DNA from 3 places in the Bacillus sp. ABA4_010 genome. Region 1 is predicted to be linked to each of the others. Evidence: riboswitches for the same ligand, from Rfam matches in the RefSeq annotation. Region 1 holds a riboswitch; each other region holds the start of a gene.
The links. A riboswitch is a leader RNA that binds a small molecule or an ion and turns the genes downstream of it on or off. The one in region 1 is predicted to bind cyclic di-GMP.

Region 1 (7,426 bases):
TGAAAAACAAAGTATTATCTGTTTCGTTATCTAGTTTAATGGCATTTGGAGCAGTGACCGCAGTTGCAGTTCCAGTAGGAGCAGTGGGAAATGGGCCGAATCCTGGACATGGTTCCATTCAAACGTCAATATTGCATACGTATGAAAGCATGGTTGATTATCTTCAAAAGCAAGATGCAAAACAGAGCGCACTGGAACTTGAAGTCATTGGACAAACGGTAAAAGGGCGAGATATTTACATGGCGAAATACATATCGGATCCTACTAATCCAACAATTTTGTTTTTAACGCAGCAACACGGAAACGAACAGCTTACGACCGAAGGAGCACTAGAATTCATTAAACATTTAGGAACGAACAAAACGAAAGGCGTTTTAGAAAATGTTAACGTACTCGTCATTCCGATGCTGAATGCGGACGGTGCAATGGGGGATGTTGATTTTTCACTTGATGACTACTTAGCAGACGGCGATCGTCATTTAACACGATACAATGCAAACGAGGTAGACTTAAACCGGGAACATGATAAGTCTGTTAGCGATATGGAACCAGAAGCGAAAGCATTGCACGAAAATGTGTTGGCCAAATATGACATTGATTATATGATTGATTTACATCATCAAGGGGCGATGAGTGAAACAGAAGGTGAGCTTGTGTCTGGCTCCATCCTTTACCCGACAAGTGGTGAAGTGAAACAAGAAGTAGTAGAAGACTCCAAAAAACTCGGGGCTGTTGTATATGGTGCGCTTGAAAAGACAGGCTGGGGACATTTAGGGAAATACAATGGTGGCTCTAGTAAAAATATCGGACGAAACGGGATCGCCGTTCGTTATGACATTTCTACGCTTCTATTTGAAATGCGTGGGATGTCCGATCACTATATTGAGTCGTACGCACTAGGGCAAAAAAGCAACGGGTATTTAATTAAGCAAACCATTACGACCTTGGATGCAACGGTAAGAGCCATTGCGGATGGATCCATTGAATCCGCGGACACTAGCTTTTGGGACACGCTTCCTTTCCAAACAACAAGAACAGGGGAAGAAGACGATAACGAATAATTTTACTAAAAAGAAGACTTGTACACATTGCGGGTCTTCTTTTTAATAAAATAAGGAAGAATAGAATTTTTTAATACACCTCTTTAAAAATCAGAAAATTTATAATATTTAGTATTTACAAGTGCCCAGATTTCTTGTATGATAAAGATACACCATACATACACCACCAACAATCTCACCAATTATACGACGAAAGGGGAGATGTGGAGAAGCTCTAACAAAAGCAACAAAAGGACAAAGGGAAGGTGTGATGCCAATGATTTGAGTGAGGCGAAGGCAACTGAATGAGTTGCTGGGTATCCGAAATGCCATCATTAAAATACTCTCTTGCCATGGGGAGTTCCTCCTTATAATATAGATGTACGGAAAGGGTTAGCATTTATCATGAATGAAGAAATAATGTAAGCGGCTTTGTACTTCCTCTTGGAATAGACAAGGCCGCTTCTTGTCGTTTCCCATACATATCATTTAAAAGGAGTCGACCGCCCAAAACATTGATGGAGGGGAAAACATGACCGAAAATTTGATTGTAGGAATGCTATACATTATCTTGTCGATAGGTTTGTTAGCCATTGTATTAATCATGATAGGGGGTGTTTTTCCCTTCTGGTCATAAAACGGCGGTTTGTTTTGCTATATTATTTTTATAAAAAGACTCCCGAATAGTAATAATATACTATAAAATAATAGTAGTTAGTTCTAAAAACATCTTTTTGTGAGAAATTATACCTATGGGAGCGAAGAGGAATCACCTGTATATGGGCGCTTGGGTGGTTAAGAGCTGGAAGCGCAACCGACCATAAAACTAAATTGTGGGAGGATTTATTTTATGGCGATGTTTGGACTTATAAAAAAAGAACCACAAACATGGGAACAAAAAGCGAAACAATTGGATGTGGTGATGAACATCCAAGATGAAGGAATAGTCGAAAAAATAAACATGATTCGATTGAGTAAGGCGGATTTACAAATGGCCAAATGTATGCAACCGGTTGTAAAGGAGCATATTCACGTCCTTGTCGATGATTTTTATCAAACGATTACCGAAATACGTGAGTTAAAAGACATTATTGGCCAGCATTCTACTATTGATCGGCTGAGAGAGACGTTAAAAGTTCATTTAGTAGAGTTATTCGGTGGTGAGATTGACGAAGAGTTTTTAATTAAACGCCTTAAAATTGCCCAAGTTCATTACCGTATCGGTCTAAAGCCGGCCTGGTATATGGGCGCTTTTCAAAATGTTCAGCACTCTTTAATTCATATCATTGCTAGAGAAGTTAATACTAAAGAAGAAGCAGCTCGATTCACAACAGCTGTCACGAAAATATTAAACTTAGAACAACAAATTGTTCTCGAGGCATATGAACGGGAAAATGTAAAGAGGCGTGATGAACAATATGAGGCAGCCAAACAAGAAATAAAAAGAAAAATCGTAGATACAAGTCTTGAATTAACGTCTCTTGCAGAACAGTCAAAAGCAGCGGTCGAAACATTGATTGGTAACAGTGATGCGGTCAATCAAATGGTTATTGAAAGTAATGAAGATTCAACGCGAGCGCAAACTTTTGTCAAGGGAGGACAAAGTAAAATCGAGGAACTTGTCCAAAATATAAAAATCATTAGCAATAGCATAGAAAAGATGAATGCTTCTGTGAAAAAACTATCCGAATCTTCCTCACATATTACATCTGTCGTGAAAATAGTGCAAGGTATCGCTGATCAGACGAATTTACTTGCACTGAATTCAGCAATTGAAGCAGCAAGAGCTGGCGAGCACGGAAAAGGCTTTGCCGTCGTCTCAAGTGAAGTAAGGAAACTAGCGGAAGAAACGAAACAATCGGTCGGAAAAATACAAGAGCTTGTACAAGCATCCAATACATATACCGAGCATGTAAGAGAAACGTTAATAACGGTTAATGAGACTGTTCGAATGGGGAACGAAACATCTATTTATACAAGCGAGTCGTTCCAGCACATTTCGCAATCCATTCATCAAAATGTTCAAAAAATGAACCTTGTCAAAAATCAAATGGACGAATTGGTAGCGGCTATTAAGGAAATTGGCCATACGACTGCCGGTGTCACAGAATCTGCTGAACGCCTAACTGAAACAGCAGAACTAGCATAAGAAAAAGAGAGGTTGACTAAGAGCAGCCTCTCTTTTCATTTTAGGCAATCTCCTTCCGATAATAAACAGCAGACAACCGTTTTAAACCTTTTAGTTTTCCAAGTTGTTCGTCCAGCATCGCAAGTGCCTCAGTTTTGTGGCCTTGTTGAACGTGTTCTGTAACCTCAAGCCAAGTGACATAATCTTGATCTCGTATTTTCCCCTTATATTTCTCATAACTAGAGTTGTCCTGTTCTTCATAGGCAACGACCGCGCTGTAATACCATTTCACATCTTCATCTTTCATTTCTAGAAGCAGCGCTTTTACTTCTGCATATTGCTTTTTCTTGGTGAAAAGGAGAAGTTGGGCTGCTTGCTGCATACGCTTAGTACGGATGCGTTGAAGAGACGCTTCCGCTTTTTGGATGTCATCATTGAAAAAATGATAAAGAAATTGATAATGTGCCTGTTTCGACTTGCCGAGAAATTTCATAATGTTCTTTTCATCTTTTTCAAATAAAATTGGATAAAATGAAAGCCATAATGAAAGAATGAGAAATCCAATAAAAGTAACAATGATGATCGATTGAGAAACGTTCAGTATGCCCATAATAAGAGCGGTAATAAATAACGCAATGTATAGCCAAATCAACGAAATCCCTCCTCCATACTTTTGTGTCAGCATGCTAGTGATGAATGAGCCACATGAGACACCTTTTTCTTCATTTTCTTCTAATATTATACATGATGCGAGAAAATCCGTCGTTCTTTTCTTGAAAACAAAGTCATATCAACGGTTTTCTGAGGAATTTGCCGAACGATTATGTTTTTAGAAAAGTTTAGGGATGTATGCACCGGGAAAAAAATGGATAGAACGCAATAGTTCATCCACTCTTATCGTTTCACGAGGTGGATGTAGGCAGTTAAGAAGGAGGGGAGGGCTATTATGCTATACAAAGTGAAAGCATGGCTGAGATTAACACCGAAGGAGAGGTATTTGTTATTGTTTGCCATCGCCGCACTGCAAAAAGAAAAGCGCCAATAGAAAAAGTCCACCGAAATGGCGGACTTTTTCTTATATATATGCGTTTGCATTTTCAGCAGAATCTTTCTTTTGGTAGGTCATGATTAAATCTGTTATATAGGCACAGATTGCAATCGATAGAACAGTATAAGCAACTTGATGCCAGTTCAAGTAAATAAGTGAAATCGATACAACGATACCATCAAATAGGAAATATACTTTTCCAATTGAAAGACGGGATAGTTTACTAATAAGGATAGACAAAATGTCATCTCCACCCGTGGCACCGCCGTGGCGTAAAATCAATCCGAGACCGAATCCTACAAGAATACCGCCAATGACCGCTGCGATGAACAAGTTTTGTGACAAGTTCACTTCAAACGGAGAATAACGCTCCATTAATGCGTAGAAAACAGAGAAAGAAGTTGCGCCAATGATCGTTTTTATGACAAGCCGTTTTCCAAGTAATTTAAAACCGAGTAAAATTAACGGAATATCGAGCAGCAGCATCGTGATAGACGGGGAAATGTTAAAGAGTTGCTTCACTAATAAAGCAATGCCGATAAAGCCCCCTTCAGCCAAATGGTTTTGCACATGTATGTGATAAAAGGCTGCCGCCAATATAAATGAACCTAAAATAATGATACCTGTTTCTCGCCAACGAATCCATGTCATAGTTATTCCTCTTTCGTAGTTAGTTTTTTTGATCTTTTCCGTTTGGAAACTAACTACGCCATATACAGCAAAGAGCGAAAGCCCTTTTATGTGCAGTTAGTTTCATCAACTAACTACCACCCTATATATAGCAAAAGGAATAACGAGGTCGTTGTTCCAACATAATGTCGCCCACTTTCGTTTTTGTTGACTACAGTCGAATGAGCAACAAAAACGCTACGTATACGATGAATCTTGCCTGTGCCAGATGCTCCTTTGAGCAAGCATGGTATCAAAATCCTTTCAAGGAAATATATATATCTATTTTACCATATGAGCATGAAATAGAGGAAAGAATATGTTTTCTTTTCGAATGAATTCTTTTTTCATGCCCATTGTTAGCGATACATGTATTCAAATTTGCCAACATAAAAAAGAAGAAAACGCATCGCAAAGACAGTCTCGATCATAGCTTGAAAAATTTTTGTTTAAAAAGTTAGAATTTTTATTTTTTTATAGTTGACAAAAACAGTAGGATTAATCATTATTAGTAAATAAGAATAAAGTATATTAATCCAATCGGAATTATGGCGGGGTGAATTCATGTATTTAACGATAGATGGCATTGAAAAGAGCTTTGTCAATGAGCGAAAAGAGAGCGTCAAGGTACTCGATCATATAAGCCTGTCAGTAGAAAAGGGCAGCTTCGTCTCCATTGTTGGCCCATCAGGCTGTGGGAAATCGACCCTCTTATACTTAATTGCAGGACTTGATAAAGCAGATCAAGGCGAAATACGAGTCGCTGGTCAAAAGGTGACAAAGCCGGGTCCAGAACGGGTCGTCGTGTTTCAGGAAGCAGGTTTGTTTCCATGGTTAACAGTACTGGAAAACGTAACGTATGGACTTTTATTGAAAAAGATGCCGAAAGAAGAAGCGAAAGCAAAAGCACTCGATGTCTTAAAAATGGTTCATCTTAGCAAGTATGTAGACGCATATCCGCATCAGCTTTCAGGCGGAATGAAGCAAAGGGTATCAATCGCCCGAGCGCTCGTGATGGAACCGGATATTTTATTGATGGATGAACCGTTTTCTGCGCTTGATGAACAGACGAGAATGGTACTGCATAAAGAGTTGCTGGATATTTGGCGGAAAACGAAGGTGACGATTTTTTTCATTACGCACAATATTCGCGAGGCGGTTCTTTTATCAGAGCAAATTGTCGTGTTTGCGACTCGTCCAGGGAAAATTAAGCAAATCATTTCTGTTCCGTCGACGAAAGATGGCGTCATGCCGGACAGCGTTACCCTTAATACCGAGCAAAAAGTGCTGTCCATCTTACAGGAAGAAATTGAAAAAGTGCTGAAGGAGGAAATGGGGGATGACTACAGCTTTAAGACGGATCATCTTCATCGCAATCATAGCGGCGATATGGGAAGCCACATCTAAATTTTCAGGTCTCCCGTCATTTATGTTTCCAAGCTTAACTCAAGTGTTTGAAACATTGTTTAACGGTATCGTCAGCGGCCAAATAACAGGGGCCATTTTAAAAAGTCTCGGACGCATTGTGCTTGGATTTGCGATTGCGATTATTACAGGTCTTATTCTCGGATATTTCATTTGGCGTTATAAGCTGGTCGAGGATACACTCGGATTTATCGTCACCGCTTTGCAGTCTATTCCAAGTATTGTTTGGTTTCCACTCGCTATCATCTGGTTTGGGCTGAATGATTTGTCCATTTTATTCATCGTCACAATCGGGGCGACGTGGACCATGACCGTTAATGCCACAAGCGGGTTTAAAAATGTTCCGCAGCTCTATCAACGTGTCGCCAAAACATATGGTTCAAGCGGTTTTCACTTTATCCGTACCGTCATTTTACCTGCTTCCGTTCCACAAATTATTTCCGGATTGCGAATTGCCTGGGCTTTTTCCTGGCGTGCATTAATGGCCGGAGAATTGCTTGGTGGGGGCGGCGGACTTGGTCAGCTGCTGGAAATGGGAAGATCACTTGGACAAATGGACTTAGTGATTTCTGTCATGATCATCATCGCGGTTATTGGAACGATTGTTGATAATGTCGTGTTCTCCCGTTTAGAACGAAATGTTCAATTAAAATGGGGGATTAGCCAACGTTAAAAAATATAGTCATATAAAAGGAGAAACAAACATGGGGAAAAAATCATTAGTTGCGCTGCTCTTATCCGCTTTATTTATTGGAATTTTGAGCGGATGCGCCCAATCGTCAGGAACAGAAGGAGAATCATCGGGAGAAAAAACGGTCAAAATCGGCTATTTTCCTAACTTGACTCATATTGCGACAATCGTAGCGTTAGAAAAAGGTTATTTTACAGAGGAGTTTGGAGAAGAGGTAAAGCTTGAAACAAAGACGTTCACAAATGGCGGATTGTTTATGGAAGCAATGGCGACAAAAGCGATTGATGTTGGAACAGTCGGTCCTGGTCCTCTATTAAACTTTTACGTAAAAAATCCAGAGTACCACTTAATCTCAGGAGCGGTTAACGGCGGAGCTGTTCTCGTAGCAAGTGAAGCAGCCAACATTAGCGATTTGAAAGATTTAG
Region 2 (7,426 bases), 360 kb from region 1:
AGGGCAAGGGCCGGATCCTTCAAAAGGGGGCGAAACATCGTGAAAAAATGGCTGCACTTTCTTTGTTTTGGATGCATGCTGTTTCTAACGGGCGGGTGCTGGGATCGAGTCGAGCTTAATGATTTAGGAATTGTCACCGCAGCGGCGATCGATAAAAAAGAGGATGATCAAATTGAACTGTCGATTCAAGTGTTTATCCCGAAAGTATTAAGCAGCGGCGGCGGACAAGGTGGTCCTGCCGGTGGAGGGGATATTACATTAGTTCGGTTTCAGCAGGGAGAGAATATAGCGGATGCCCTATCCAAGCTGCAAAGTAAGCTTCCGCGCAAAATTTTTTGGGGACAGTGCAAGGTGTTTATCGTTGGTGAGGAACTGGCAAAAGAAGGCATACAAGAGCAGATTGATTTTTTACTGCGGCATCCACAGCCAAGAGAACGGGCATATATATATGTGAGCGAAGGAACAGGCAAAAAGATTCTTCATTTAATCCCGCCACTTGAGCGTCATTCGGCAGAGGTCATTCGCGAGCTGTCCGATTTACACATTGGGATGCAGGTGACTCTGCAGGATTTGGAGGAAATGCTAATAGGTGATGTCGAAGCTGCCATGCTTCCATTTATTAAACCGTTACCGCCGCAGGAAGGGAAGAAGGAAGAAGAAACGATTCCTTATATTGTTGGCACAGCGGTGTTGAAAAAGGATCAAATGATTGGAAAGATTAGTGAACGGGAAACAAGGGGGATTTTATGGTTGCGAAATGAAATGCAAGCGTATACCGTAACCGTTGAGCCTGAAGATGTGAAAGGAAGCATCTCGTTAAATCCCGTATCTGCCCATGTACAAATGGAGCCACGCATTCAAGGTGAACAATGGAAGGTGCTTGTGAAGGTGAATACAGAAGGAGCCGTTGTTCAAAATGGAACGAATTTAAACCTTAATCGTCCACCAATTATTAAGCAGGTAGAAAAAGCGTATGAAAAAAGCATTAAAGAACGAATTGAGCTCGCTCTTACACGAGTACAGCATGAAATGAAAGTGGACGTTGTTGGTTTTGGCGAAGCCTTTCATCGCAAGTACCCGAAACAGTGGAAAGAAGTGAAGGATCATTGGGATGAAGTGTTTCCGACAGTCGAAGTGACGATTGATGTTGAGGCACATGTTCGCAGGCAAGGGTATATAAACACACCGGGCGGATTGCCTGAAGACGAGGTGAAGGAAAAATGAGATGGGGTGCTTTTACTGGTACAACGATTATTGTTGCTTTCATTTTTTTATATGAATGGCCGAAAATGAAACAACAAGCTAAAAAAGACAAAGCCGCATTTGTGACGCTGCTTTTTATCGGTTTGGCCCTGTCTATATTCGACCTTCCGCATATGCCGGGACCTGTGACCTTAATTGAAGCGATTTTCAAGCCATTTGGGCAGTTTATGGAAAAATGATATCGTCTTCTATCAGAGTTGTGGAAAGGAGAAAGATGATGGAAAATGGCAAAATTTCTTCCCTTCAAATGGCTGTGATGATTTACCCTGCTATTGTCGCTACAGCCATTCTCGGTGTGCCGAGCATTACAGCGAAATATGCGCAAAATGATTTATGGCTGTCGCCGATTTGGGCTTCCGTCTTCGGCTATATAACGGTGTATATTGTGTATGAATTGCATAAGCTTTATCCGAACAAGACCATCATCGAGTTCAGCGAGCATATTATCGGCCGATTTGCAGGAAAAGTGCTCGGTTTTTTATATTTAATTTTTCTTATTCCAGTTACAGGGCAAATTCTCAGAAGCTACGGAGAATTTGTAGTGGACTCCTTTTTAGTTCATACACCCGTTAGTGTCATTATGGGATCTATGATCTTTCTTTGTTCCTTTGTCGTTCGCGGAGGGGTAGAAGTATTAGGAAGAATGGCTGAATTGCTTTTACCGTTTTTTCTCATTCCTGTTATCATCATTATTTTCTTACTGATGCCGGATTTTGAGGTCAACAATGTATTGCCAATCATGGAGGATGGGCTTGGTCCTTCTTTGAAAGGAGCCATCGTGCCTTCCGGTTGGTTTAGCGAAATTTTTCTCATGACGTTTCTGCTTCCCTTTATCACAAATAGAAAAAAAGGAAGAATGGCTGGGAATAAAACGGTTTTTGCTATTATGATGACATTAATGATAATCAATATGGCCGTTTTGTTTGTACTCGGAACAACGACAGCTACAAAAGTGTATCCGCTCATGAACGTGACGCGCTATGTGAGTCTCGCTGATTTCTTTGAACATTTAGAATCTCTTATTATGGCTGCTTGGATATTAGGCGTGTTTGTCAAACTGTCTGTTTTTTATTATGCATCTGTTTTAAGCACCGCTCAATGGCTCAATCTTTCAGATTACCGGCTTATGGTGTGGCCAATCGGCATTTTAATTGTCGAGTTCAGTTTTTGGTCGTTTCCGAGCGCGATGGAAGCTGGGCGCTATGATGTGGTGGTCTTTCCCTTTTACGGCGTTTTCATGCAAACGATCATTCCGCTGCTGCTGCTGTTTATCGCTTGGATGCGGAAGCGAAGGGTTACGGTGTAAAGAGAAGTTGGTGTAATGCGAGAAGAAATAAGGTAAGTTTTACGGGGAATTTAGTCTGAGAGAAATGAACGTAAGCTTGATAAAAGGCGGTCTGGAGATAAGCGGTGTTCTGGACGGCTTTTTCTTTGTGGGTGTTTAACGGGGAATTTTTGAGTGCATGCGTAAATGGCTTAACTTGGAAAGTATGTTGTGGTAAAATTTGTATAACAGCAGAGTGTTGTCTGTCAGTAGATGAGGTGATGATGATGTATGTTGGTGATGTAGTCGTTCAATTGATGATGCTTTCATTAATATTTTTGTTTTTTCTGTCGTTGTTTTTGTTTGTTAGAAGGCTATTAAAGAATCAATTTGATCGAAATGAAGCTTTAAAAAGGATTGAAGATAAACTGGATAAAGTTATGGAGAATCAAGAGAGCGAAAGGAAAAACTAAGAATAGATGTCTGGCTAAGGAGGGGAAAGGATGAGCGATAAAGAAGAGGAGAAAAGTGCGATTGAAACAGATGATCTTTCTAATCGTTCCCTATACGGCAGTCCCACTATCGGCGGCGCCATTGTAGTAGGCATTATCGTCATCGCCGTAATTTGGACTGCTTTCTTTCAATAGCCTCATGAATATAAACTCTTTTTGCAACTGGCGAGAGGAGTGTTTTCATTTTAAATTATTACGCCAATCAATGCCATTAAAGAAAGCCATCCATTTTTAGAGATTTTCGGTTATCCATTGATGGGAGTAACCTATCTTTTATGTGTCATTGGCATCATGTTGATTAGTTACGGCCTTTTTCAACAGTTCTTTAAATAGAAGAATCAATAAATCAAAAAAAGTTGATTTATTGATTGACGTTTTAGATAACGAGGAATATAATGAGTTTACATCAAAAAAAGTTGATGTATTAACCGCACCTCGAATGTGGGGTTGTAGTGATTTTTAAATCAAAAAAAATTGATGTAAGAGAGGAGACGTTTATGAGGACGGTTTATTTTACACCAGATAAAGGGGAGTCAATTTCATTTGACGCTTATGAGATGAAGTTTAAAGCATTAGCAGATCAACTTCGCTTAAAGATTTTGTATATACTCAATCAGCGAGGAAAAACGTGTGTTTGTGATTTAATCGACCTTACCGAATTACCTCAGTCGAAATTATCGTATCATCTTAAAATCCTTTTAGATGCAGGATTGATTCAACGAGAAAAGGTTGGCACCTGGAGTTATTATGAGCTAAACGATACAGAGGTAAAAGCAATGCTTTCACCAGAGTTGTGCTGTATTTTTTACCCTAGAGATTGAGGGGAAAAAATTTTATCTATTAAATCAAAAAAAGTTGATATAAAGAAGGAGAGGAAATCAATGAGTACTTTTTTAGATTTTTTCAAAACATTTCTCATCCTATTTCTAGAACTCACGGCGCTGTTTATAGTGATTAGCTTTTTAGTGAGTTTACTGCAGCAAAAGGTAACAGAGGACAAAATTAAACGGGTTCTTGAGCGGCCTAATAGATGGAGCGGTTATCTTTATGGGACAGGACTTGGTGCTTTAACCCCGTTTTGTTCTTGCTCGACCATTCCGATTTTGGCAGGGCTATTATCATCGAAAGCGCCGTTTGGACCATCGATGTCATTTTTAATTGCTTCTCCATTATTAAATCCTGTTATTGTCATTTTGTTATGGACGTTGCTTGGGTGGAAATTGATGCTTTATTACATAGTAATCATTGCACTATTTTCAATGTTGATTGGCGTTGTATGGGATGCTTTAGGATTTAAAAACTCTGTGAGAGATGTAAGGGTGAGAAAAGGGCACAACGAAAGTCATCATGTAAACGTACCGAAATGGAAGGTAGCCATTAAAGATGCATGGTCATTCTTTTATCCTGTGTTGCCCTTCTTACTAATTGGCGTCTTCATCGGAGCGTTTATTTATGATTTTGTTCCGCAAGATGTCATTGTCCAATACGCTGGAGGAGACCATTTATGGACGATTCCGATTGCGGCTGTGCTTGGTATCCCGATGTATATTCGCGCTGAAGCCATTTTACCGATAGCGGATGCATTAGTCAGTAAAGGGATGGGAATTGGAGCTATTATCGCCCTTCTGATAGGAGGAGCGGGAGCGAGTATACCTGAAGTTGTGTTATTGAACAAATTGTTTAAACCAAAGTTAGTGGCTGCATTTGTAGTGTCCATTTTAATGGTGGCGATGACAACTGGATTTATCGTACAAACAGTTCTTTAAAAGGAGGTGAAACCAATGATCAATAAAATGAGTACAATTAAAAATTTATTCTCAAAGCCTAAAAAAGATTGCTGCGACGTTGTATTTGAAGAAGTTGCATTAACCGATGAGCAAGCGAGTGGTTGTGAGGGTGAGAAAGAACAATCAGAACAGGAGAAGAAAGCTGAATAATCTTTTCAGTTGAACAGAGCGGCCTAATCAAATCTGAAAAAAGAAGGGAAGAAAATGACGACTGTTTCTAGCCTTCTTTTTTCGGGACATCTAGGAGCTCTTTTTGCTTATATACTCATATTGGCTTTACACAGTATTGTCTATTACGTATGCTTAGATTAATTGCTTAACTATACATAAATGGATTAAATCTGACAATATTTCCTCTGGTATACATTTTTCGACATCTTTTTACATTTTTATGATAATATACTACTAGGGCAAATTTCACGAAAGTGGGAGACGCAAAGCCACGGACCTAAAGTAATGTCGATTACCATGGTGGCCGGGTTGCCGAAATGGAGGAATTTTTTTCGCCATTTTGTTACGTGAACAATATGACTCCGTTCTCATTTGCCTAATTTATGAAGAAAGGGAAGTAGTATGTTTTGAACAAATCAGTACTTATTTGTGATTATTGTTTACCTGTGAGAAAGAGATTAAAAGATATATTATGGAATAATGGATACTACACAATTTTGGAAGCTAGTAATGGAGAAGAAGCCATCGAATACTATAAGCAATCTGCTCCACATCTCGTCATACTCGACCTTATTTTGCCGCAAGTGGACGGATTAATGGTACTAAAAGAAATTAAAACGATGAATCCGTTAGCTAATGTCATTATTTATTCGGCTTTTTACCAACAGTCAATTATTGTGGATGCCATTGAACTTGGTGCCGCGGATTTTGTAGTCAAACCTCATATTGACATGTTAGAGCTTGTTTTGCAGCCTTTGAAATATGAAACGGCTGCTATATAAATCGATTTAGAAAATTCGGTATGACCAAAGGGTGGTGATGCCGAATTTTCTAACCTTTGAATGATCATTTAGGAGGGATAAAGAACCTCTTGTGACGTTTTTCTATTAAGTATATATAGTGTATAAATAGCAACTTGATAAAAGCGTTCGAAACAGGAAGTGGATATTCATTTCTCGTTTTGAACGCTTTTATCTTTTATTCAATCATCATGTCGAAATTCCTAGATTAATAGTTGCATGTAGCGGAATAAAGAGACCTTTTGTTCTATTTTTCTTTCAAATTTATAGAAAAAAATGGTATTTTAATTATGGGATATGTTACCATTTAGTGTGTAAAGAAAGAAAGAGGGGGAAATCAAGTGAAGAGTAAGAAAATAGGTGTTATATCGTTATCTGCAGCTTTAGCATTCGGAGGTTTTTCGACGGAAGCGTTGGCGAATGAGATGAACTTGCAGGCACAGGATAAGCCGATGTTTATGGTGGCAAGCACAGAGTCAGAAGTTACGAAAGAAATGCTAATCCAAAAGCTAAAAAAATGGTTTCCAGGCAAGTTTGACCATTTAGTGAGTCAAGATTTCTATTTTGATACAGGGCATCGTTATATGGAAGATGAGGAAGGAGTCGTCCGTTATCATCTTTCATTTCATAAAGAGTCTGGAAGCAAAACAGAATACGGCGGTGCTGAGTTCATCGGGGAAGATTTAGAGCTTCAATCGTTTTATTACTCTCCAGCTGATACGAAAGACGCTCTTTTTCCAGCAAAAGTAACAGAAAAAGAGGCACTTCAAACGGCGGAAGCATTTATAAAAGCACATGCGCCAGATCGTTCGTATCGAGTCATGACTGACAATGGACGTTATCATCAAGGGTCCATGAATTTAACAGAGCCGGTTCGTTACCATTTCATGTTTGAAAAACTACATAATGATCTTCCTGTGATGGGACAAAGTGTTAGCATTAGCGTCCTTGGGAACGGCGAGATTGTGGAATTTTACGGTGGGGAACCGTCGGAAAAGAAAATGACGTATGAAGAAAAACGTGATTTATTGAGTGCGGATGCAGCTCTCGAACAAATGAAAAAGCAGTTTGACGTCACATTGCAATATGTTGTTGACTACAGCTTCCGAAACAATGAACCACAAGTCAAACTTGTGTATGGAGTAGACAAGCCAATTAACACGATCCATGCGAAAAATGGAAAATGGCTCATTGACGGGGAATTTACGAACAAACTTCCTCAAAAGGGCAGTGTGAAAATGGTTGCCGCTTCACCGGTGAAAGACACGGCGAAGCCAATTACAGAAAAAGAGGCGAAGGCCATTGCTGAAAAGCTGTTAAAGCCAGGAAATGATGATATCAAACTGCAAATTGAAGAAGTGTCGGAACGAGAAGATGACATGCTTGGCAAAACGGTTTATTCCGTGCACTACATGTATCATAGCCGTAACTCAGGCCATGGGTCCAGCATCGAAATTGATAAAAATACAGGGGAAGTCATCAATTTCTATGACATTTCCGAAGATGTGTTCGGGCCGGTGAAAAAAGAGGATAAAAAGGTCACAGCTAGCGTGGCAATGGAAAAAGCGGTCGCGTTTATGAAAAAGTATTCACCGTCTGTGGTTCATGAATATTCGTATCCAATCAGCA
Region 3 (7,426 bases), 300 kb from region 1:
CACAGTAAATTCCGTAATACCGGCATCTTTGAACGCCTCTTGAACCGCATGAAATTGATCAGGTTCTGCATAAATGATGACCGCATCATCTTCTTCTAAAATGTCGCGCGCATCTACGTCTGCTTCCATTAAGATTTCAAGCGCTTCATCAGCCGTTTTGCCTTCAAGCCCGATAACTGCTGTTGCATCAAACATATACGATACAGATCCGCTCACACCCATATTCCCGCCATTTTTTCCAAAAGCCGCGCGAACATTTGATGCAGTTCGGTTCACATTATTTGTTAAAGCATCTACAATAACCATTGAACCATTTGGACCGAATCCTTCGTAACGAAGCTCGTCATAGCTTTCTTCTGAACTTCCTTTCGCTTTTTCAATTGCACGGTCAATGATCATTTTCGGGACATTATATGTTTTAGCACGTTCAAGCACGAATTTTAACGTTTGGTTTGATGCAGGATCTGGTTCACCTTGCTTCGCTGCCACATAGATTTCAAGCGCGAATTTAGAATATACACGACTTGTATTCGCATCTTTTGACGCTTTTTTTTCCTTAATATTGTTCCACTTACGTCCCATTACGTTTCACTCTCTTTCACTTTTAAATCTATATAAAATGATTAATGAGGAAGTTAAGGTACTTCTTCAAGGTTGCTAGTTGCCGACCACACAGTTCTACCAAGCTAGCCCATTGAAAAGGTCCCGCTTATCCACTAGATTGTATTATACCTCAATTACACACTATGTCACACGTTTAATGACAAAAAAATGGATTAGTAAAAGAAGAACATTATCTGTTGAACCGTTCAATATTTGAACAAATATTCTAAATTATTGCCTGCATAAATAAATCTGGTCATTAAAGTGAAAATATACATATACGTGACGATAAATATAGTGAAAAAGTATTGATTGCAGGCAGGTGTGTTTTATGAAAAAGCGTAAATATAAGAGAATCGACTTAACGTCCCCTCTTATGGTAAAAGGAAAAATTCAAAAATATAAAAACAAATATAGCTTAAGTCATACGACATTACTCAAAGTAGAAAACATGAGCATGACGGGATTACGCTTCACATCCGACCTTAATTTTCCCGTTACAAATGACCTTGTCTTATCGTTGGAATTCTCTTTACTTGGCCGAGACGTTCATTTACTTGGGACCATTGTATGGAAGCAAAAAACGACGACGAGCTATATTTACGGTTTTGAAATTGCTTCTACTAATATCGGGTACATGAAATCGGTAGCCATGTTGACGAGATAGCCATTACCTTTCTAAAAAATAATCTTGTGGAAGATTAAGAACATCCGTAATAATCTCAATTTGTTCTTTATATCTTTTTGGGTCAGGACTTTCTCCCCTTAAAATTCGATATAAAGTAGGTCGTGATATACCAACTAATTTAGAAAATGACGATTTAGTATATTTGTGCATCATCATGTAACATTGTAGATTTTTTCCAATCAATTTGCGGTGTTCAAAAAAATTCATAAACTTCTCTCCTCTTCAAATACTTATGATCCGAAGAAAGCGTGTCGACTTTTTCATGTCCGTCAAATAAAAAAGTCCCCTTGGGAAAGGTGGACGTCATCATTCCATCTTCTTCGGCAGCCCGGCTATCATTGCAAAATGCTTTAGACCCGTGGCTTTGCGTCCCTACCTTTCAATAGGTTTGCTATTATCGGATTAGGTTGTATAAAAATTAAGCGCAAAAATATTCTAACATAAAGTCACAATGAAGCAACATCTTTTAAAATAAAAAACACAAAAAAAGCAGAATATTATTTTAATTATTTTCTCCTCTAAATCTCTTTAATTTTGTTAAAATAAAACCGATAATAACAGTAAAAAGGGAGGTAATACTCATGGATATCGCCGCTTTATCTAGTGCACTTGCCAATACAACACTTCGTCAAGATGTGAATATGTCTTTAATGACAAACGCGATGGATACAGCCAAACAAAATAGTGAACAAATGATTGATATGATAAAAAGCACCACTCCCCAAGCTCCACATCCTACTCTTGGTCATTCCATTGACTTGAAAGGCTAATGACAATGAATGGGAGAGACATTCGAAGGCTGTATGCCATGTGAATGTCTCTTTTCTTTTGTACAGTGACCCAACTTAAACATTAACAATCAGAAAGTGTATGAATGGTGATGCAACATGACAACAGATATTATTAACGATTTACAAACAACCTTGTCCTTATACAAAGACAAGCCTTACCTCCCATTTTGGGGAGAAATTCTAATTATTCTTCAGCGATTGAAAAAGGAAGGAGCACACTCGGAAAACGAGTTTCTACTATATGAGTTGGTCTCTTCTCATCAAGTAACTTACCAGCCTAAAGGCCATAAATTTTGCATTAAAGCTCCTGATTTTAATATTATTTTAGATGAGTATTCGTTTATCAACTCTCTTCTCCAAGGGCGTTTTTGGCCAAAAGAAGCTAAATCATAACAGTTGTTTTTATCATCTAATATAAATGATGGTAGACCCACTCTTGTAACCATCCGTTTACCTGCTTAGTTCCTTAGGGTAAATGTATTTTATTACCACTGATACAAAAGTCACCTTTCGACATATTCCACACCATTTCTCCTATATGATTAATACTTATAGGAGGAATGCTAAATGTTACGAATTGAAATGCCAAACGACAAATCACATGCAATCCAATCACAATTATTAAACTTCCAAAAAGTTCATAAAAGCCGGATGAATTCAACCTCTGCTTATCATTTGGCAGCCTTTCTATTAGGTCTGAAAGTTATGGGCGTTAACATAGCCGTTAACAATCAATTTCACTCTCACACTAAAATCGCTACTTATATTTTAGAAGAATGGGATGGGAATATACAATTTATCCTCAAAAAAGAAGAATAACGTTTACTTTGCTAGTAAACGTAGCCTTTTTACAAAATTTTAATGTTACTCCGCCATAAAAAATGTTAATATTTAGGTGTCAATATATTACTTGTTAAGGAGTGAATATATGATCGCCAGTCTTCACCTATTGTCTACCGTTTTCTCTCTCATTTTAATCGTCGGCTCCTCCATCAAAAAAAGCAACAACACCCATCGCGACCTGCACAACGTTTTTCTCATCTTAGGTTTACTTCTGTTCCCTTCTTCTCTGGCGTTCTTTTTCTTATAATATGGTTTAGCTAGACTCTGGCTCGAACCGTGTCACACTAATTAAACACATGTACGTTTTTAACAGATAGAAGGTCCCTTTTTTTACAATTAAAATATCTAGGTCAAATGAACGTCCAGAATGAATAAGATAAAAATAAGAAAGAACGGTTCATAACAAAAAAATACTGACTGTACGACGTTTTGGATAGGAGGGAGTATCTCTTGAAACGAATGACAAAAATTTTCATCGGTTCATTAGGTTTAACATTATTCTCTACCGGAGTATATGCTGGCACTATCATTGACCAATATAAAACACCCCGTGATACAATTGCGACAGTTGAGGAGGAAACCATTCATAAAAATCGGATCGGCGTTACCGTAAACGGTAAACCAACCTCCGCTAATACTTGGTATAGCGAAGAGGAAAAAACCTTTGTGAGCCTCCGTGAGGTTTCTGAAATGCTTGGTGCTGCCGTCACCTATAACCCAAGAACCATGTCTGCTGATATCCTTTTTCCACCGTCATCATCTGTTCCCATTCAATCTCCTGCAACAGATTTGATTACGAAAGATCATTTACCTTACAAAATCAATTTCTCTAATGGCATTTCCTTAACGATTAACTCCTATAGTGCCTCCATCATCAAAACAGCGTTCAATGTGACCATTACAAACAATTCACTTCAATTAGCCAAAGGTGCCTTCCCAACCGCAACATGGATAGTTACTGCTAACGACAAAACGTTATCCTTCGTTAATCGCGATCGAACGCTAGATAACATATCCGATTTATCCCCAGGGCAAAGTGTGACTGGAAACTTAACATTAGAAGGTTTACCACGCAGTGAAGATGATATTAACGCAATTTCTTTATTCGGAGAACTATGGAATACATCTTATAAGAAGGAATTTCAATTAAATTTTCAATTGGATTAATGAGCTTGTTTATGATATAGGCGTTTTCTTATTTTCTATGTAAAAAAAGCCTGATTATGGTTGCATGTTCAATCATAATCAGGCTTAAAAATTCCCTTTAATAATACAACTCAAAAAGTAACTCATTAAACTTGTTTTTTCTCTTCTACTACTTCCCCGTCTTCCACAAAATGCTTTTTCAGTGAATTATACATAGCTTCTGCAGACTTGGGAATATATATTGGTTTAATTGAGTCTTTAAAAAATATCCTAATTGAATCGTTATCTTCGCTATATCTAATCGTACATTCTGTTTTAAGATCATACTGTTTTCCATATTTCCCATGACTTATTTGAACATTTTTGTGCATCAAACTCACCTGTTTTGTCAATTTTTATGGATGATTTTAAGAAACAGTTCATTATAAAGACCATTATTTGGAGGTAATCTGTTTCCTGACTGCGTACAATTTATAAAACTAGTAAAAGGATCATCTTTCATACTACTTTATTAGGAAATGAACTATTTTTTGGTTAAATTTTAGTCATTCTTTCATTCAATCAAAATATCAACAACATGACCAAAATAAAGAAACCCCCTCAACACCAATGGTGTCAAGGGGTTTGGCTATTAATACATTGACATGTATTGCTCGCGCTCCCAAGGGTGAACTTGTGTGCGGAACAGGTTTCAAGAAGTAAAGTGTTATCAAAGAGCAGCATATTTACCGCTATGTCAACATTCTTAAATTCCATCTGTCAAACTGATTAATACAAAATAAAATTTATTGGGGTGTTTGTGGGGTGTTCCCGTCTCTAAGATTTAGTGAATCAGATTTAAAAATCAGAATATGAATCTTGCACACTAAATTACCCATCATATACCTAAAATTAAGAGATGCTTTTCAATATGTATCATTACTAATCATAACATTATGCGATAAGTTAACTTACTGATTTTATGCATCTTAGCTTACAATATACATTATATATAGTTAATAAAAGAGACCTGTCAAAAAGAATTTGATTCACCTTTTTATCTTCATCAAACACACTCAATATGTGTGGAGTGCTGACGGTAGGAAAACCACAAAATTAATATGAGATGTAGTGGTGCATCTTCCATTATTATTTTGCTTTTGTTCATGGTTTAAAGATACACATCATGGTAATTTAACTAGGTTGATTTCAATTTTTAGAATATCTACTAAAGACTTCTTTAGTATTGTTTAAAAAAACACCTTTTTATTATCATACTTTACTTCATACTTCATCAAGATATGATTCTATAACCTGTTTTTCAAATTTTGAAGGATTTGTTCTTAACAATCGTATAAATAAAATCCATGCGGGACAACTAAATAATACTGTAATGATAGCCCCCAAAAAATTAAAGTTTACTATACTATATATAGTAAGAGACGTAGTAAAAATAGTATAAAATAAACAAAAGATAATCGAAGTAGTGTAGAACAATCCACTTTTTATTTTTATCGTAAAATTTTTAATCATACCTATCTCCTAACAATTAAAAAATCCTTCTTACTGACCGTCGTGCATTATAGTTTTTTTCAATTCTTTTACTAAGGTAATAGGTACATCTAATATCTTCGCAATGTCTTCAACTGAATAACCATTGATTAAATATTTTGTTATCTCTACTACTTCTTGTTGTGTTTTTGTCAAATATTTGTTTTGGAAAAACATAATCATAATCCCTTCTATTTAAAAAAGCAGACTATTATTTTAATGATTTATAATCCATTCCGTTATATTATTATCTACCTATTTTTCTTTTGTTAACTACTTATCACTCACATGTCTTTATTAAAAAAGATCCTAAATGGTCCTTTTTAATAATAAATCTTAAATAAGCTTGAGTGGCAGTAATTATTCAATGTGCACTAACTAAAAATATCATCTAAAAAATCTTTAGCGCTTTTTTTATGATTTGCTTTTTCTCGATGAATATCTACATTAAATGTTTCTAGCAAGTCTTGCCATTCGTATCGATTCTTATCAAAGCTATGATAACGTTCCTTAATAGAATGCTGTTCGAATAAACTCGTTGCTTTAATAGTCACTTTATTATTGTTAAACAGAATCAGAAGGTCTCTAAAGTTAGTATCATCCACTTTAAACAGTTCATAAATATAAATAGGTTCATTATCTCTATAAAAACATCCTGAAATAAACAATGTTTGTTTTAATGCATAATCGTAATCAATTAATGAATAAATCTCATTTCCTCTCTCTTTAACACTAGAACTCGGTGATAAATAATGCTGACGATACAAAATCTGCCCGTCCATTTTTGTTATAAAATAGGAAATATTCCCAATTATTCGAATCCCATATTGTTCCTCTAACACTGTTAAACATTTTACTAATTGATTTGGATCTTGAATATTCCAGCCAAACTTCAAAATTGCTTCATACTTTTGTAAATGGTCATAATTTTTCGTACGTGCTAGTAAGTTTTTGCATTGGCTAATTTCTTCATTTGATCCAGCTTTTGTAAACGCATCAATTGCTTGCTCATATTTACCTAATAGTTTTAATTGCTGTCCTTCATGTAACCATTCTTCCCTCGATGTTTCTGTAACTGGTTCACATAAAAATGAATCTAAATTTGTTTCTTCGAGATATGGCATATATACATTTAATAGAGTGGTTGTTTCCTCTTCAATAAAACAAAGCTGTTCAATAGATCTTGAGGCTGCTAAATATATTTGATTAAGGTATACACTATTTAGTTGAGTATGTTTTCTTGGTGTTTCTTTTAATTTCAGATGTGTATCATTAAATTTCATCAAATTAATGCAAAATACATCTTCATACTGCAGTCCTTGTACCTCATCAATTAAAAAAACTCGGTCAAAACCATATTGTTTTATTTTGTGTTTTTCGTTTGCATTCGCTACAATCACAATTGCATTGGCCTTTTGATTTATACGGGTTGCCAAGCGTTGCAACTTTATTGGATTAACAATTACTTTTGGTATAGTGCTTTCACGAACGGCCTCTTCTTTTTCGGGGATCACAGAAGGATAATACGACTGTTTCAAATGTTTAATTTCATTTAATAGCTTGACAGTGTTAGAACCTGACCTGAAATTTTTCGAAATTGAAATGATTTCGTACGGCAAAGCTTTTTCCACTAGATGTTGCTGCAGTTGCTCAATGGAAAACTTATAATTCTGCAACACTTGATAATAATCACCAAAAACCATTAATTGATTTGGTCCAATCGCCAAATGGATAATACTATCTAATTGTTTTTGGGTTAACTCCTGCATTTCATCAACAACTAAACTGATATACTGGCCTTTTCCCTTCAATACCATAGTTGCTA

Region 2: linked by a shared signal. The riboswitch ahead of ACXAEO_RS09100 (response regulator) and the one ahead of ACXAEO_RS07275 (protoglobin domain-containing protein) in region 1 are both predicted to bind cyclic di-GMP.
Region 3: linked by a shared signal. The riboswitch ahead of ACXAEO_RS05810 (helix-turn-helix domain-containing protein) and the one ahead of ACXAEO_RS07275 (protoglobin domain-containing protein) in region 1 are both predicted to bind cyclic di-GMP.

The regions. Positions count from the first base shown of each region.
Region 1 covers NZ_JBSWUN010000003.1:1,234,725-1,242,150, forward strand. The annotation lists gene ACXAEO_RS07270 (M14 family zinc carboxypeptidase) at 1-1,061, shown strand, start outside; cyclic di-GMP riboswitch class II at 1,786-1,869, shown strand; partial or broken gene ACXAEO_RS07275 (protoglobin domain-containing protein) at 1,963-2,424, shown strand; gene ACXAEO_RS07280 (methyl-accepting chemotaxis protein) at 2,701-3,189, shown strand; gene ACXAEO_RS07285 (hypothetical protein) at 3,230-3,820, opposite strand; gene ACXAEO_RS07290 (YitT family protein) at 4,244-4,867, opposite strand; gene ACXAEO_RS07295 (ABC transporter ATP-binding protein) at 5,450-6,292, shown strand; gene ACXAEO_RS07300 (ABC transporter permease) at 6,225-6,983, shown strand; gene ACXAEO_RS07305 (ABC transporter substrate-binding protein) at 7,015-7,426, shown strand, end outside.
Region 2 covers NZ_JBSWUN010000003.1:1,596,665-1,604,090, forward strand. The annotation lists gene ACXAEO_RS09055 (spore germination protein) at 1-43, shown strand, start outside; gene ACXAEO_RS09060 (Ger(x)C family spore germination protein) at 40-1,224, shown strand; gene ACXAEO_RS09065 (hypothetical protein) at 1,221-1,442, shown strand; gene ACXAEO_RS09070 (GerAB/ArcD/ProY family transporter) at 1,481-2,569, shown strand; gene ACXAEO_RS09075 (DUF4083 family protein) at 2,674-3,000, shown strand; gene ACXAEO_RS09080 (hypothetical protein) at 3,031-3,174, shown strand; gene ACXAEO_RS09085 (ArsR/SmtB family transcription factor) at 3,537-3,860, shown strand; gene ACXAEO_RS09090 (permease) at 3,921-4,805, shown strand; gene ACXAEO_RS09095 (hypothetical protein) at 4,821-4,976, shown strand; cyclic di-GMP riboswitch class I at 5,226-5,314, shown strand; gene ACXAEO_RS09100 (response regulator) at 5,405-5,779, shown strand; gene ACXAEO_RS09105 (YcdB/YcdC domain-containing protein) at 6,139-7,426, shown strand, end outside.
Region 3 covers NZ_JBSWUN010000003.1:929,844-937,269, reverse strand. The annotation lists gene ACXAEO_RS05820 (YebC/PmpR family DNA-binding transcriptional regulator) at 1-582, opposite strand, end outside; gene ACXAEO_RS05815 (PilZ domain-containing protein) at 935-1,270, shown strand; gene ACXAEO_RS05810 (helix-turn-helix domain-containing protein) at 1,274-1,498, opposite strand; cyclic di-GMP riboswitch class I at 1,611-1,694, opposite strand; gene ACXAEO_RS05805 (YjfB family protein) at 1,873-2,061, shown strand; gene ACXAEO_RS05800 (hypothetical protein) at 2,179-2,475, shown strand; gene ACXAEO_RS05795 (hypothetical protein) at 2,650-2,901, shown strand; gene ACXAEO_RS05790 (hypothetical protein) at 3,376-4,092, shown strand; gene ACXAEO_RS05785 (hypothetical protein) at 4,218-4,442, opposite strand; gene ACXAEO_RS05780 (UvrD-helicase domain-containing protein) at 5,976-7,426, opposite strand, start outside.